DNA from 2 places in the Bacillus sp. MC1252 genome. Region 2 is predicted to be linked to the other one. Evidence: riboswitches for the same ligand, from Rfam matches in the RefSeq annotation. Region 2 holds a riboswitch; the other holds the start of a gene.
What was found. Region 2 has a riboswitch for glycine ahead of gcvT (glycine cleavage system aminomethyltransferase GcvT). Riboswitches for the same ligand answer to the same signal wherever they lie in the genome.

Region 1 (3,141 bases), 1.4 Mb from region 2:
TCAACTGTTGTTAAATAAAAATAATAGTATGACGAATTTGGTATAACGATATACCAAAAGAAGCAACGTGATAAATATACTCCTGCGCTTTAAATGTGTCAAGTTTATGACTTTGTGATGTAAAAAAAGAAAAATGAAATAAAGAAATAGTTGACTTGATCAATAAAAAAAGAGAATTGCTGCACGCAATTCTCCCTTTCATGATGATGTAGAGGTTTCTCTAATATGAAGTTGAGGCTTTAGGATCAATCGCTGCAGCTCTTCATCCTGCTCGTTCATTTTATGATATAAAAGGTTCGCTGCTTTTACTCCGATGGATCGTGGGAATGATGAGACAGTGGTGAGCGGCGGGTGATACATCTCAGCTTCAGGGATGTTATCGAATCCAACAACATCGATGTCTTCACCAGGCTTGATGTCACGTGCTGTCAGTTCCTGAATGACCCCAAACGCGACTAAGTCACTAAAGCAAAAAATAGCAGTAGGAGGCTCGGGCTGGTCGATGACTTGGGTAAGGGCTTCTTTCCCGCCTTCACGGGTAGGTTCCATATCGATAATAAGAGATTCATCAATCGTCAGGTTTGCCTCATCATGGGCTCTTTTGAAACCTTTCATGCGTTCAATCCAAGTCGATGAGGACTTGATGCCGCCTAAAAAGGCAATACGTCGATGTCCTTTTTGAAGAAGGTGATGTACCGCCATCCAAGCGCCTTGTTCATAATCAGCGCCGACATAGTCACAATGCACTTCCGCTAATTCACGGTTTGCTAGTACTTTTGGGGTGCGAATTTGATTTAACTGTTTGACCGTCCTAGTAGAGCTTTTCGAAGCTGGGTTTAAAATAATCCCGCCAACTCGGTGCTCTACCATTGTGGAAATGAGCCGTTCCTGCTTATCGACACTGTCAAAGGTTGTACCGAGTAAAACGGTATAGCCAAGTGATTCAAGTGTGGTTTGCACGCCGATTAAAAACTCAGAAATAAAGGTGTTTGAAATGTCCGTGACGATAACACCCACAATATTGGAGCTTTTTGACCGCATGTTTGCAGCGACGCGGTCGTACACGTATCCTAAATCCTCCATGGATTGCAGTACTTTTGTTCGAGTGGCTTCAGAGATTCTAGGATTGTTTCGAACAACGAGTGAGGCCGTTGAAGTCGAGACACCGGCATGCCGGGCGACTTCCTGTAATGTGACACGCTGTTTGTTCAATTTTTTCATTTGTCTTCACCAACTTCAATGGATTGCCTAACTTTGGTTCATAGTCAAGATGGATTTCTCCATCAAACGAGCCGAACATCTTTTGATTTATTATACCTTATCAGGGGGTGTTGATGAAGTGAAGTCATATTGCATCAGGTAGAGAAGGGATAAAATCTTAAAAGATTACCATTGACAGCTTTCTTCTAGAGGCGTAAAATATAAAATTATTCAGAAATAGCAACATTTTAAGTAAATAACGAAGGCTATGATTGCTGTGGGTCACACTATGGCAGGAGCAGCTTCTGGAGAGACCGCATGTATGTGCGGCGCCGAAGGGTTCACAATCTCAGGCAAAAGGACAGAAGAGTACGAAATATTGTATTTGTGATGCATGGATGATGCCATGTATTGCTTTTCTCTATTTTGCTATTCTTTTATGACCATGAGATTGGAGCGCATCCAATCTCTTTTTTTATGGACTTTTTGAAGGTTCATTATTTTAGTATAGGATCGTGTCGGAGGAGGGCGTTGACATTGGCACAACAAGAATTAAAACGAGATTTATCAAACCGTCATGTTCAATTAATTGCAATAGGCGGAACCATCGGAACAGGGCTGTTTTTAGGCTCTGGAAAGGCCATTCAATTGGCAGGTCCGTCGATTATTTTTGCTTATTTAATTGTCGGAATGGCCATCTTTTTTGTCATGAGGGCACTTGGAGAATTGCTCTTATCGAAGACAGGCTATCAGTCATTAACCGATATTGCAGAGGACTATCTTGGCCCATGGGCTTCCTTTGTAACTGGCTGGACGTATTGGTTTTGCTGGATTATGACAGCGATGGCTGATGTCATTGCGGTCGGGGTGTATGTGCAGTATTGGTTTGACATTCCGCAATGGATTCCTGCAATCATTTGTTTGTTGATTTTACTAGGGTTTAATTTATTAACAGTGAAGCTTTTTGGAGAAATGGAATTTTGGTTTGCACTGATTAAAGTCATTACGATTCTACTGCTAATTGGCGTTGGGGTTGTTCTTTTAATCATTGGTTTTCAAACAGATGCCGGGCCTGTGACGGTCACGAACCTTTGGTCACATGGCGGGGTATTTCCAAATGGTGTCACAGGCTTCTTATTGTCATTCCAGATGGTGATTTTTGCGTATGTGGGAGTGGAACTTGTTGGCGTGTCCGCAGCAGAAACGGCGAATCCACAAAAAAACATTCCGTCTGCGATTAATAAAATTCCATTAAGAATTCTATTTTTCTATGTGGGTGCGATCTTTGTTTTATTATGTATCAACCCATGGACCGAGCTCAGTGCATCAGAAAGTCCTTTTGTGAAAACCTTTGGACTGCTTGGTATACCAGTAGCAGCGGGGCTCATTAATTTTGTTGTCCTGACTTCTGCGGCTTCCGCTTGTAATAGCGGCATGTTCTCGACGAGCCGTATTTTGTATAATCTCAGTCATCAAAAACAGGGACCATCTTCCTTTGGCCGTCTGAATAAACACGCTGTCCCAAGCAATGCACTATTTGTTTCAACGATCGTGGTATCTGTCGGGGCTCTTTTAAGCAAGCTGATTCCTGAACAAGCCTTTGGCATTGTGACAACAATCAGTGCCATTTGTTTCATTTGGGTATGGAGTATTATTTTAATATGTCACCTGAAATATAAAAAAACACGTCCTGAACTGCATGCAGCATCTACCTTTAAAGCGCCATTCACACCTTTTGTGAATATTTGTGTTCTTGTGCTTTTTGCCGCCATTCTCGTGATCATGCTCTTCGCTGACGCAACACGTCCAGCGCTGTTATTGACACCGGTATGGTTCGGATTTCTATTTTTGGTTTATGCACGAAAGAAACGCCGTGCTGCATAATGGATGAAAAAAAGCACAGCCTTTTCATAGCGCTGTGCTTTTTACCATTTAACGATT
Region 2 (3,141 bases):
TAAACTGATGTTCATTCCCAAGATGGCCTGGCTTCAGAAGGGAAACGAGATTGAAAATTTCTCCGATTCGGTTTTGAATAGGCGTAGCTGTAAGCAGGAGGCAGAACTTCTTATTTAGATTTCTCACAAATTCATAGTTTTTCGTTTTATTGTTTTTCAGTTTGTGTGCTTCATCAATAATGACCATATCGTAGGCGATAGATAAAATCGTGTCTCGATGCGGCTGTCTTTTGGCTGTATCAATTGAGGAAACTACGACGTCACACTGCTCCCACACATAGCTTTTTTTTTGTTCGACAGCATCAATGTAAAATTTCGTCCGCAGCTCCTGCACCCATTGAGACACAAGGGAGGCGGGGACGAGAATGAGAATTTTTTTGGCAAGTCCACGAATCATGTATTCTTTGATAATGAGCCCTGCTTCTACAGTTTTCCCAAGTCCCACTTCATCTGCTAGAATGGCTTTCCCGTTCATCTCTTCTACGACTCTTCTGGCTACTTCGAGCTGGTGCTTTAAAGGAGTGAAGTCAGGTAGGTGCGTAGGAGCTTGCAAACCCTCGAATGAATCAATCGCCGTGACTTTCTGAACCTGCGTCGCTAATCGGTACATATCCCAGTTCGCCCAGGGACCGTCTGCTGAAAGCCGCTGCTGAAATTCACTTACCCATTCCTGATCAAAAATCGTTTGAATATTCAATGGTCATCGCCTGCCTTCCTAGTCGGTTTATAATAAAATCGTTCTGTTTTTAAACGCTTCATTTTTTGAGAGATCTTTAAAAGACTATATATTTCAATAAAAGCGAACGATATTGAACATTTATTTTAAAAATGTTAATGATTTTTCTGTTGCTCTTGATCCATTTCTAATGGTAGGATGTTGGTAAGTGATCTAGAAAATAAGTCACCCATTTTGATAGTATGTCCAATAAATGTGAAGAATATGAGCGGATGATGGTATGGGGAGAGACTTGTCGGTTATTTTGCACTGGCAGGCGCCGAAGGAGCAAGCTGAATTGATTCAGTGAATCTCTCAGGCAAAAGTACTCTTACCGGACGCAACTCTGGAGAGTGTTTGCTCATTGTTTTTTTAGCAAACCACCAAAGGGGAAAACGCACAATGATGTTGTGCTGTAAACTTTCAGGTGCAAGGACAGAGACTTCTTTTTGATAAAAAGGGAGCTCTCTGTCCTTTTTTGCTGTGATTTTTTTCTGAAAATTCAGCTTGTGATCTGCACTGTAAGAAAAAAGGGGGAAACGATTGATGTTGAAACGAACACCGCTTTTTCATGCGTATGAAACGTTTGGCGCAAAAACCATTGACTTCGGGGGCTGGGAATTACCTGTCCAATTTTCTTCCATTAAAGAAGAACATGAAGCTGTTCGAACAAAAGCAGGGCTTTTTGATGTGTCTCACATGGGTGAGGTGGAAGTCAAAGGTCAAGATGCCCTTCCTTTTTTACAAAAGCTATTAACCAATGATCTGTCTAAGCTGACGGATGGTAAGGCACTATATACAGCCATGTGTTATGAAGATGGCGGGACTGTGGATGACCTGCTCGTCTATCAAAAAGAAAAGAACAACTATTTGCTTGTCATTAATGCATCAAATATCGAAAAAGATGTGGATTGGCTGCTCAAGCATCAAGGTGAAGATGACGTATTGATCAAAAACGTCTCTGATCAAATCGCCTTGCTAGCACTTCAAGGACCTCTTGCTGCTGACATCATCAAGGATGTGGCGGACGAAGAGGTGACATCTCTCAAGCCATTTACGTTTTTATCACAAGCTGAGGTCGCTCAAAAAGAGGTGCTTGTTTCAAGAACTGGCTACACAGGAGAAGACGGCTTTGAAATCTACTGCCAGTCAGAAGATGCCGTTCACATTTGGTCGGCTTTATTAAAAGCGGGCCAGCCTAAAGGGTTAATGCCGTGCGGGCTCGGTGCACGTGACACCTTGAGATTTGAAGCAAGACTTCCGCTTTATGGTCAGGAGCTCACAAAGGATATTTCCCCATTAGAGGGCGGGATTGGTTTTGCTGTGAAAATGGATAAAGAAGCTAATTTTATTGGGAAAGAAGCGCTCAAAAAGCAAAAAGAAGAAGGAGCGAAGCGGAAGCTTGTCGGCATTGAAATGATTGATAAAGGGATTCCGCGTACAGACTATCCGGTCTTTTCAGGAGAGAAGCAGATTGGAATTGTCACAACGGGTACACAATCTCCAACGTTAAAGAAAAATATCGGGCTTGCTTTGATCGAAACATCAGAGGCGCAGCTTCAGGCAGAGGTGGAAGTACAAGTTCGTAAAAAACGTCTAAAAGCCAAAATCGTCGCCACACCATTTTATAAAAGAGCCAAATAACGAGGGGGAATAGAGGATGAAGCACAGGTATTTGCCGCAAACAGAGCAAGATCAAAAAGAAATGCTGGATGTCATCGGCGTTCAGTCGATTGATGAGCTTTTTTCAGATATCCCAGAGAAAGTACGATTCAAAGGGGCATACAACATCAAAGAAGCCGCATCTGAAACAGAGCTTGTGCGGGAATTATCTCGCTTAGCTGCAAAGAATAAGGATACTGTTTCCTATTCATCGTTTCTTGGTGCTGGTGTGTATGATCATTATCAGCCTGTCATTGTCGATCACGTCATCTCACGCTCTGAATTTTATACAGCGTATACACCTTATCAGCCCGAGATTTCACAAGGTGAATTGCAAGCCATCTTTGAGTTTCAAACGATGATCGCTGAGCTGACCGGCATGGATCTTGCCAACTCCTCGATGTATGATGGCGGAACCGCATTAGCTGAAGCGGCGATGCTGGCTGCAGGACATACAAAGAAAAAGAAAATTGTTGTCTCTGAATCGGTTCACCCTGAATCAAGAGCAGTGCTGAAAACATATGCCAAAGGACAGCATATTGAAGTAGTTGAGGTACCTGCGCGAAAAGGGCAGACGGATGTAGCGGCATTAGAAGAGGCCGTCTGCGACGAAACAGCAGCTGTTCTTGTACAATATCCAAACTTTTTCGGTGTAGTCGAACCGTTAAAAGAGATTGAACCGATTGCACATAAAGGAAAGAGCCTGTTCATTGTCTCAAGTAATCCGCTTGCACTCGGTTTACTGACGCCGCCAGGAAAACTGG

Region 1: linked by a shared signal. The riboswitch ahead of ACYH0L_RS18405 (amino acid permease) and the one ahead of gcvT (glycine cleavage system aminomethyltransferase GcvT) in region 2 are both predicted to bind glycine.

Annotation. Positions count from the first base shown of each region.
Region 1 covers NZ_CM166369.1:3,574,886-3,578,026, reverse strand. The annotation lists gene ACYH0L_RS18410 (LacI family DNA-binding transcriptional regulator) at 199-1,221, opposite strand; glycine riboswitch at 1,496-1,575, shown strand; gene ACYH0L_RS18405 (amino acid permease) at 1,738-3,084, shown strand; gene ACYH0L_RS18400 (DUF3169 family protein) at 3,133-3,141, opposite strand, start outside.
Region 2 covers NZ_CM166369.1:2,183,431-2,186,571, reverse strand. The annotation lists gene ACYH0L_RS11085 (DEAD/DEAH box helicase) at 1-697, opposite strand, end outside; glycine riboswitch at 949-1,056, shown strand; glycine riboswitch at 1,060-1,156, shown strand; gene gcvT (glycine cleavage system aminomethyltransferase GcvT) at 1,262-2,359, shown strand; gene gcvPA (aminomethyl-transferring glycine dehydrogenase subunit GcvPA) at 2,376-3,141, shown strand, end outside.